DNA from 3 places in the Mesorhizobium sp. M4B.F.Ca.ET.143.01.1.1 genome. Region 3 is predicted to be linked to each of the others. Evidence: riboswitches for the same ligand, from Rfam matches in the RefSeq annotation. Region 3 holds a riboswitch; each other region holds the start of a gene.
What was found. Region 3 has a riboswitch for cobalamin ahead of EN786_RS20455 (aromatic ring-hydroxylating dioxygenase subunit alpha). Riboswitches for the same ligand answer to the same signal wherever they lie in the genome.
Positions count from the first base shown of each region.

Region 1: linked by a shared signal. The riboswitch ahead of EN786_RS10195 (CbtB domain-containing protein) and the one ahead of EN786_RS20455 (aromatic ring-hydroxylating dioxygenase subunit alpha) in region 3 are both predicted to bind cobalamin.
Region 2: linked by a shared signal. The riboswitch ahead of EN786_RS32040 (ABC transporter substrate-binding protein) and the one ahead of EN786_RS20455 (aromatic ring-hydroxylating dioxygenase subunit alpha) in region 3 are both predicted to bind cobalamin.

Region 1 is NZ_SRSR01000003.1:593,876-597,139, reverse strand. Features, by position in the region: gene cobO (cob(I)yrinic acid a,c-diamide adenosyltransferase) at 1-46, opposite strand, end outside; gene cobU (bifunctional adenosylcobinamide kinase/adenosylcobinamide-phosphate guanylyltransferase) at 48-563, opposite strand; gene EN786_RS10200 (CbtA family protein) at 556-1,353, opposite strand; gene EN786_RS10195 (CbtB domain-containing protein) at 1,369-1,548, opposite strand; cobalamin riboswitch at 1,585-1,779, opposite strand; gene EN786_RS10190 (gamma-glutamylcyclotransferase) at 1,844-2,536, opposite strand; gene EN786_RS10185 (aromatic ring-hydroxylating dioxygenase subunit alpha) at 2,669-3,264, shown strand, end outside.
Region 2 is NZ_SRSR01000021.1:56,592-59,855, reverse strand. Features, by position in the region: gene EN786_RS32055 (mobile mystery protein B) at 1-371, opposite strand, end outside; gene EN786_RS32050 (mobile mystery protein A) at 377-841, opposite strand; gene EN786_RS32045 (hypothetical protein) at 1,040-1,264, opposite strand; cobalamin riboswitch at 1,379-1,571, shown strand; gene EN786_RS32040 (ABC transporter substrate-binding protein) at 1,723-2,739, shown strand; gene EN786_RS32035 (iron ABC transporter permease) at 2,817-3,264, shown strand, end outside.
Region 3 is NZ_SRSR01000008.1:12,306-15,569, forward strand. Features, by position in the region: gene EN786_RS20440 (DUF680 domain-containing protein) at 1-232, opposite strand, end outside; gene EN786_RS20445 (DUF680 domain-containing protein) at 338-547, opposite strand; gene EN786_RS20450 (DUF680 domain-containing protein) at 617-823, opposite strand; cobalamin riboswitch at 1,326-1,529, shown strand; gene EN786_RS20455 (aromatic ring-hydroxylating dioxygenase subunit alpha) at 1,651-2,898, shown strand; gene EN786_RS20460 (hybrid-cluster NAD(P)-dependent oxidoreductase) at 2,917-3,264, shown strand, end outside.

The DNA of each region.
Region 1 (3,264 bases), on a different contig from region 3:
TCTTGGCGCGGTGGCGCTCGGCATCCTTGTCATCGGTCTCAGTCATCTCACTTCACCTTCAGCGGCAGACCGGCCACCATCAGCAGCACCGTATTGGCGACGGCGGCGACCTGCTGGTTGAGCCGGCCGGCCGCATCGCGAAACCGCCTCGCCAGCGCATTGTCGGGCACGATGCCCAGGCCGACCTCGTTGGACACCACGAACCACGGCCCGCGCGGCCGCGATAGAACATCCACAAGCCGCCGGCATTCCGCATCGAGGTCGCGCTCGGCCAGCATATGATTGGTCAGCCACAGAGTCAGGCAGTCGATCAAGACGGGTTGGTGGTCAGGCAGCGCCTCGATCGCGGCGGCAAGATCGAGCGGCGCGTCGACCGTCGCCCAGCCCTCGCCGCGACGCGCCCGATGCAGCGCGATGCGCTCGCGCATCTCATCGTCATAGGCTTCCGCGGTGGCGATGTAAGCCCATGGCGAGGGACTCGCCGTCACCAGGGTTTCGGCATGCGCACTCTTGCCGGAGCGCGCACCGCCGATGATGAAGGTCAGTCCCCTGCGATCAGGCAAAGCTGTCGCGCAGGCTGGTGGCCGTGCCGGTGAAGCGGCCGCGCACCACGCCGACGGCAGCGCCCAGCACCAGCCAGAACACCAGGTCGGTGACCGTCACCGCCACCACGAACTGGTGATGCAGGCCTTCGGGAATCGGCGTCTCGAAGCTTTCCGGCTGCGGCGCGCCGACGATGTGCGGCGCGACGATCAGGGCCACGGCCAGGATCGCCAGCGGCAGCGACTTGCGGAAAGCGATCAGGCCGAGTCCGGCGGCGGTCGCGACCGCTGTCGCCGTCCACCAGATCTGGCGCGGCAGGAGTTCGGCGGCCGGCATCGCCGGCAGTTCCGGCGGCAGGCCGAGGCCCGGCGCCAGCGTGAACACGGCAAAGCCGGCGAGACCCCAGAACACGCCCTGGCGCCAGTTGCCGATACCACCGGCGAATTCCGAAACCGCGACCAGGATCAGCGCGAAGCCGATGCCGGTGACGATGTTGGCGACGACGTTGAAGGCGAAACGCTCGAAGCCGTCGGCCGGTGCCCAGCCCTCGTCTTCCGCTGGCGCGGCCGCTTCGGCCGGAGCCGGCGCGGAACTCATGGCATTTCCGGCCGGAGCGGCGGAGCTCATGGCGTCGCCGGTCTCGGCAGGCGCCGCGGCATGATCATGATGATGGCCGCCGCCGGCCTGTTCGTAGACTTCCGCCTTGAGGATCAGCGGCACGGTTGCATAGGCCTGCAGGCAAGCGAGAACGACGCCGGCCACGAGCCCTGCAATCGCCGCGATGAACACGACGTTGCGAAACAGGTTCATGATGTCAGGCCCTTGTCAGTGGCAGGGAAACGCCATCGAGTGGCGGTAGTCGTGAGCTGCGTTGTGGACCGCATCGAGATGCGAGAAGCCGACAAAGCCGACGACGAAAATGCCGAGCAACGCGGCCATGGCCAGCTGCATGAAGCGCGACTGCGAGGAGACGGAGGTGCCGAGGGAGACGGAAGCGGTCGTCATGTCTTGTCCTTTCGCCCTCCACCCGAGGGCATAGAATTCAACGTTTCTGTCGCCGGCAGGTCTCCTGGCTCGCGGATCAGCGCCCTTCCCCACCTTCCCGAGGATTTTCCTCAGTGGTCTTGGAGAGGACTACCGCACACAGTTGCGGGGGCAGCCACGGCATTGGACGAATTCGCCCTCACCGCATTCCCTCTTGGCTCCAAAAACGGAACCGACGACGGCAGGACTATAGGCAGAATCGTCGCGCCCGGCAAACCAAATTCCGGCGGCCACCAGCGCAAATGCGCCACCGGGCCTAGCTGTCCGACGCGGCAATCCGCTCGGCAACCAGATGCTGCAGCCGCCACAGATGGCGGTCATGGATGCCGCGCTGCTCGAGGTTCTTCACCGTGTTGTAAAGATAGTCTGCGCCCGATCCCCAGTGCCCGCAGGATGTCGCCAGCCTTTCGACCACCTCTTTTTCCTCAAGCGGGCCGGCATAGGTTGTGCCCTTGCGGTTGATGACGAAGGCCAGTGCCCGCAACGTGCCGCCGTCGCTCGAAAGGTTGAGCAGGCGCGGATGGTAGCTGGTCGGCTTCAGTGTCACTTCGCGCCGCAGAACCTTGTCGAGCTGCTGGCGCCGGTCGGCGTCGCCAAGCCTGAAGGCGACGCCCTTGCACTGCCCGCCCCGGTCCAGCGCCATCATCAGGCCAGGCTGCTCCCTGGTGCCGCGCCAGCGCGTCATCTTCATGCAGAAGGACCTGTGCCAGCCGCGCGCGACCGCAACCCGTTCCTCGACATGATCGATCTCGGGCTTCCAGATCAGCGAGCCGTAGCCGAACAGCCAGAGCGGTTCGCTGCCAGGCAGCTCAGCCTCGAGCGTGTCCAGCATCGCTTCATAGTCGGCATCGTCCAGATGCATCGCGTTGGGATCAGGCCCGCTGTCCTCGACGACGCGAAAGCAGCGCGCGACCAGCTCCTCGGTGAGCGACATTGTCCTTGGCGGCATGAACTGTCCCTGGGCACCCGACTTGTGAAGCGCCGACCTTAGGGGCGGCGATTGCGTGCCACAATGGCCACGGCGCGAGCGATTGACAAACATCCTGGCCGGGTGTCGGCTGGACCATTCAGGGAGCCGCCTATGCAGCCCAAACCGAGCGACGACCTCTACACCGGCCTGACCAGGCTTGAGCCGACCCTGCCCTCGTCGGCCTATTGGGATGCCGGGGCTTACGGTCGTGACCTCGACGCGATCTGGTACAAAAGCTGGCTGCTGGTCTGCCGCGAGGCCGACCTTGCCCAGCCGCTGGCTTTCAGGACATTCCGCGTCGGCACGCAGGAGATCGTGGTGCTGCGCGACGAGGCCGGCGAATTGCGCGCCTTCCACAACACCTGCCGGCATCGCGGCTCGCAGCTTTGCCAGGAGAGCGAGGGAAGGCTGAAGGCCAGGCTGCTGACCTGCCCCTACCACGCCTGGTCCTATTCGCTGCGCGGCGACCTCGTGCGCGTGCCGTCGAAGTCGCTGCCCGAAGGCTTCGACAAGGCCGACTATCCGCTCTATGGCGTGGCGCTGTCGGTGTGGCGCGGCTTCGTCTTCATCAACCTCGCCGGAGATGCCGCCGGCTCGGCGGAAGCCTCCTTCGACCGGGCTTCCGGCAATCTCGCCAACTGGCCGCTGGAGACGCTGGTCACCGGCCATGCGCTGCGCAAGGTGATGAACTGCAACTGGAAGATCTT
Region 2 (3,264 bases), on a different contig from region 3:
CGGACGGCGATCTCGTCGGATGGGTAGGCACCGTGCTCGACCCAATAGCGCACATCGTCGACCGTCTGCCTGACATCCACTGCGATGCGGTAAGCATCAACGCCGATGTTCCGGGCCGTCATGCGGTACTGCCCCGCCCAACGCCACACCTCGCCAAACATGCGCCGGTGCAGCTCGTTCAGGAACTCATGGTCGAGGACATCGCGCCTTCGCGACATCGCCCAGCGCAAGCCTTCGCCGATGTTGACCTGTTCGGCCTCATTCAGCTCATGCCGCAGTGTGATGTAGGACGGGATGAGCTGCTCCCGCTCCTCGGCGGTTAGCGGCGTATTCGCTTCGTCATCATCCTGGAACAGAGGATCGTCTTCCATGGGGATCAGTCATCCTCCCACAGTCGTCGTGGCGAGTCGGCAAGAATGGCATCGATGAGACGGCGACGTTCGTCCTCCAGATCCGACTTGATCAAAGCCTGGTTTTCCAGCCGCATGGTATGATCCAGGCGAGTCATGTCCTGTCCCGCCTTTTCTGCCGCTCGCTCGCGAAGCATGTCGTCTAGCGGCTTGATCGGAACGAAGGCATAGACAAACGTGCAGTTCATTGCCGCCGCGGCTTCCCGAAGGGTCTTAATCGTCGTCGCGCCCGAAACCTCCGCCTTCTCGATGGCCGGAATGCGAGAGGGGGCTGCGCCCATGCGAGTGGCGAGCTGCCGGGTGCTCATCCCCAGAGCTTCACGGATGGCTTTCATCCAACCGCGAGGCGGCGCAATGAGCTTTAGTTCCCGCAGCGGTGCGAGACGCCGTTCCAGTTGTTTGCGCGCGAGCGAAGCCTGTTTTATGTTCATAGATATATGTCCATCTTCGGTTCACGTTAGCATAAAAAGATGAGCAGAGAAACGCCAAAAGAACATGTATATATGATCAAAAGGCGTGATAATTGGACATAAAGGAATGAGCAATATCGGTTGGACGAACGAAGCAGCCAAGCTTCAGCGAGAGAGCTGCTCACGAATTGCGAGAATGGGGTAGCGCAGATTCTCAATTCAGCTGCAATCGAGACACACGGCCTTGCCGCTCGCGCTGCGGTAGAGAGTGGCGAGGCCCTTCACAGGGAACGTGCCGATTGTCTTGCCGTCTATCGCATCGATCGCCGTCACGGTCGGTGCGGCGTGGTCGGAAACGTACAGAGGCCATGCCTCTTTCTCGTCGGCCGAGGCTTCGCTGATTCCCGCGAGCTTCGCTGCCGGGTTGGTCCATAGTGGTTGCATTTGCTGCTCTCCTTGGATAAGCAGCTCCAGTCTGTTACGTAATAACATGACAGACTGGAAGAGGCATAAATATATTGGGCTCGGAAAGGCACCGCTTGATGCGAGCCAGGGGATTGGTTAGGAACGGGTGTCGGTTTCCGTAAGGAAATAACAGGGAATTCGCCGCGGCTTGCCGCGAAACGAAACTGCCCCCGCAACTGTAGGCGGTAAGTCCATCTCGATCATGCCACTGGGATTAGCCCCCGGGAAGGCCGAGAGGGACGATGACCCGTCAGTCAGGAGACCTACCGACACCCGTAACTTAACGCGCCGGGCGGGGTGTCCGGGGAGGTTGTCGATGACGCTAGCCACACGTGAAGTGCAGCCGCATCTCGTCCATTGCGACGCGATGACGATCATTGCCGTCCTGACCCGAATCCTTCGATCCCTGCCAGCAACCGATCGGAGATGTTCGCGTCATGACTGTTTCACGCCTTGCGCTTGCCGCTGCTAGCTTCGCTTTCCTCACGGCGGCCGCAGCGGCCGAGCCGACCAAGTACCCGCTGACCCTCGAGAATTGCGGGGAGACGCTGACCTTCCAGAAGGCGCCTGCGTCGACCGTTGCGGTCGGCCAGGCGGCGACCGAAGTGCTTTACTCACTCGGCCTAGGCGACAAGGTGACCGGCACCTCGGTCTGGTTCAACGAGGTGCTGCCCGAGTTCAAAAAGGTCAACGACAAGGTCGAACGCCTGGCCGACAACGATCCGAGCTTCGAAAGCGTGGTCGCGAAGAAGCCGGAACTGGTGACCGTTCAGTTCATCTGGCATGTCGGTCCTGACGGAATCGTCGCGACCCGCACTCAGTTCCATGACGTCGATATACCGACCTATATGCTGCCGGCCGACTGCGTCGCCAAGGACAATACGGTCGGCGTTGATGGCACGCGCAGCGAGCTCTTTTCGACCGCCACTATCCATCAGGGCATCCGCGAACTGGCGCAGATCTTCGACATCCAGGGCAAGGGTGCGGAACTCGTCGCCAGCCTGGCGGAGCGCGAGAATGCCGCCGTCGAACGCGCCAAGGCGCTCGACCTCAAGGACGTCTCTGCGGTCTTCTGGTTCTCCAGCGCCGAGATGGATATCGACCCCTATGTCGCGGGCCACAAGGGCGCACCGGCCTACATGATGGACAAGCTCGGCATCAAGAACATCATCGAGTCCGACGAGGAGTGGCCAGTTGTCGGTTGGGAGACCATCGCCAAGGCCAACCCGAAGCTGATCGTCATCGCCAGGATGGACCGCCGCCGTTTCCCCGCTGACGACTACGAGAAGAAGCTGGAGTTCCTAAAATCCGATCCGGTCGCGAGCCAGATGGACGCGGTCAAGAACGACCGCATCGTGGTCATGGACGCACATGCGATGGATGCGACCATCCGCACGATTGCCGGCATCGAGGTGCTGTCGAAGTCGCTCAAGGATTTCGGACTGGCACAGTGAGTCTGACCGCCTCGCAGGAGATCTACGTCTTCCGGCTTGGCCGGGGGACGCTCGGTTTCGCCGCGCTCGTCGCGGCGGTGCTCGCCGGAATCTGCATCGGCGAGACGCCGATCCCTGTCTCGATCGTCCTGCAGACTCTGGCCAACAAGATCTTTGGTTCGGCCTACGTGCTCGACCCGATCGACATGGGGATCATCTGGAACTACCGCCTGCCGCGTGCGATCATTGCGGCCTGTTGCGGATCGGGCCTGGCAATCTCCGGCATGGTGCTGCAGTCGCTGCTGCGAAACGCGCTGGCGGACCCGTATCTTCTCGGCATTTCCGCCGGTGCCTCGACCGGCGCGGTGGCGGTGACTGTCGCCGGCTTGGGCGCCGGCGCGATTTCGATGTCGCTTGGAGCCTTCGTCGGCGCCGTCGCAGCCTTTGCCCTGGTGGCGATACTGGCGCGCGCGGCTGGCGGTGGCGTTACGTCGCACGGCACCGGACAGATCGTGCTCGCAGGCATAGCCGGGTCGCAGCTCTTCA
Region 3 (3,264 bases):
CAAACAGGTTGCGGTCGCTGCCCTGAGGCGCGGACTTCTCTACGTCGCCCGACGAGTTCAGCAGCTTGTAGACCGGCGAGCTGGTGTCGCGCGTCGACGACGTCTGCGTGGTGTCGACGTTGGCGGCCGGCCGCTGACTGTTGATGTCGGTCCCGCCGACATTGTCGTTGCGGGCATAGGCGCTACCGGCGGCGATCAAAAGTGCGGCGGCAGTAAGAGCAATCTTCTTCATTTTGGGTACTCCTGGATTTGCGTCGGAGCGGCGGGCCAGCCGCCGCGTCCGGCTTCCGTTTGGCCACGACCCGAACCGGAGGTCCGGGATCGCGGTCCGGTCGGTTTAGTTGTTGCCGAAGAGGTTACGGTCGCTGCCCTGGTTGGCGGGCTGCTCGGCGGCCGGTTCCGACTTCTTGATCGATGCCGTGTACGAGCTGTCGACGGCAGCAGCGGGCTGATTGGCACCGTTGGAACCGTAATTGTCGCTGCCGGATGCGAAAGCGCCGCCCGAGATGGCCAGAAGGGCCGCTGTGGCAAGGATGATCTTCTTCATTTCAGTGCTCCTGAATTTCTGACGATCCCGAGCGGCGGGCTCTTGCCCACCGCGGTCAGGGATCGTGTGTTAGTTGTTGCCGAACAGGTTGCGGTCCGAGCCGTGCGCCGGTGTCTGAGCGGCCGGTTCCGACTTCTCGATCGAAGCCGTGTACGAGCTGTCGACGGCAGCGGCGGGCTGATTGGCACCGTTGGAACCGTAATTGTCGCTGCCACCAGCAAAGGCGCTGCCGGAAATGGCCAGAAGGGCGGCGGCAGTAAGAGCAATCTTTTTCATTTTTGGTACTCCAGTATATTTTTTCCGTCCGTCTAGCGGCGTGTCTTGGGAGGAAATCGCGTCGTTCGGACAGCCCCGATGTGGGAGAGCCATCGGCCGCTTTCCAATCACGAAGTTTTTCCGTCTGGCCTATGAATCTGCACCTTGAAATTGTACCAAGGCCATCTACACGCAATGAATTACGAAGCAATATCAAGTGGTTGTTTGAATCGCCCATCGGGCCAAGTGACGATTCCGAAGATCTGCGTTCACACCGTCCTGCACGCATTGTCAACAGAAACGAACCGTTCGGTTCGATTTTAGGATCTCCTAATAGTCACTTTTCTATACTGTTAACCAATTCAGAACCGCCCAGGGAACACGGTTTTCTCCGCCTCGATTCGCATGCCGGCAGCGTGTGACATCGGTCGCCTTGCAGGGCCAATATCAAGCATCATGGGTCGTGTCGCGCCGCATGGATGCGATGTCGTTTTCATGCCGATGGCGCGGCGGCTGTCGTGATTAAGATCAGATTATCTCAGGTGCTGCCCCGTGACGACGGGACGGAGAATTGGGAAGCCGGTCAGAACCCGGCGCTGCCCCCGCAACGGTGGTGGAGTTCAAAGTCGCGACGGGAGACCACTGGGCCATCGGCCTGGGAAGGTGCCGCGACCGCCCGTCAGGGCACTCCAGAGCCCGGAAACCAGCCAGGGATACTTGAACTCGGCTGATCGCGGTGGGCGGTCAAGAGGCGGATGGTGCGTGCCCGGCCATGCCGGCGGCGGTCGTTCTTCTCAATCACCACCAGTTCAGTCCTTGAAGCGGTGCGACAAACGCGAGGACAGGACATGGATGCGCGCAACGACATGCTGAGGCTGCTGCACGGCCGCAGGCCGGGCTTTTCGCTGGAACAGCCCTTCTATACCGACCCGGACTATTTCAAGCTCGACATGGAGCTGATCTGGTACCGCGACTGGCTGTTCATCGGCCACGATTGCGAATTGCCGAAGCCGGGCAGCTACATCACCGCGCAGGTCGGCGACTATCCGGTGGTTCTGGTTCGCGACCAGCAAGGCAGGGTCAATGCCTTCCATAACTCCTGCCGCCATCGCGGCAGCCGCGTCTGCAACGCCGAGAAGGGCACCGCGGCGAAGCTCGTCTGCCCCTATCATCAATGGACCTACGAGCTCGACGGCAGGCTGCTGTTCGCCCGCCAGATGGCGGATGGTTTCGACAAGAGCCAGTTCGGCCTGAAGCCGGTCGCCTGCGAGAGCGTCGGCGGCTACATCTTCATCTGCCTGGCGAAAGAGCCAGCCGATTTCGCGCCGATGCGCGCCATGATCGAACCCTATCTCCTGCCGCATCGATTGACTGAGGCGAAGGTCGCTTTCGAATCGACCATCGTCGAGAAGGGCAACTGGAAGCTGGTCTGGGAAAACAACCGCGAGTGCTATCACTGCGCCGGCAACCATCCCGAACTCTGCAAGACCTTCCCCGAGGCGCCGACGGTGACCGGCGTGCATGGTGCCGAAAGCGATCCCGAGATGCAGGCGCATTGGGCGAAATGCGAGGCGGCGGGCCTGCCGAGCAAGTTCCGCATCGACCCGGCCGGACAGTATCGCGCCACCCGCGCGCCGCTCTTGCGCGACGCCGTCAGCTACACGATGAGCGGCAAGCGCGCGGTGACGAAGAACCTTTCCACGAGCGTCTCGGCGGACCGCATCGGCACGCTGATGCACTATCACTATCCGACCACCTGGAACCATATCCTGATCGACCATGCCGTCACCTTCCGGGTGCTGCCGATCAGCGCCACCGAAACCGCGGTGACGACGAAATGGCTGGTCCACAAGGATGCGGTGGAAGGCGTCGATTACGATCTTGCCGAACTCACCCATGTCTGGACCGAGACCAACGACCAGGATCGCCGCATCGTCGAGGAAAATGCTTTCGGCATCCTGTCGCCGGCCTATGAGCCCGGCCCCTATTCGGAGCAGCATGAGGGCGGCGTCATCCAGTTCGTCGAATGGTACGCCTCCTTCATCGGGCCGCGCCTTGCCGAAGGCGGCCGGCCGGCGCTGCGCAGCGTTGCTTGAGGTGAAGGGATGAACGCGATGACGGATCTCGCCCTCTATCGCCATCTCGACGAGATGGCGCCTTGGAACGACCGGCTGCAGGTGCTGGAGGTGATCGGCGTCAGCGACGAGGCGCCGGACGTCAAGACCTTCACCTTCCGCTCCGACAACCAGACCTGGTTCCGCTACAAGCCCGGCCAGTTCGTGACGCTGGAACTGCCGGTCGCCGACGGTCCGCTGATGCGCACCTACACGCTGTCCTCATCGCCGTCGCGGCCGTTCTCGATCGCGGTGACGGTGAAGGCGCAGGCCGGCAGCATCGGCACGCGCTGGATGTTCGACAATCTCAAGCCCGGCGCCCATGTGAAGGCCTACGGCCCGGCCGGC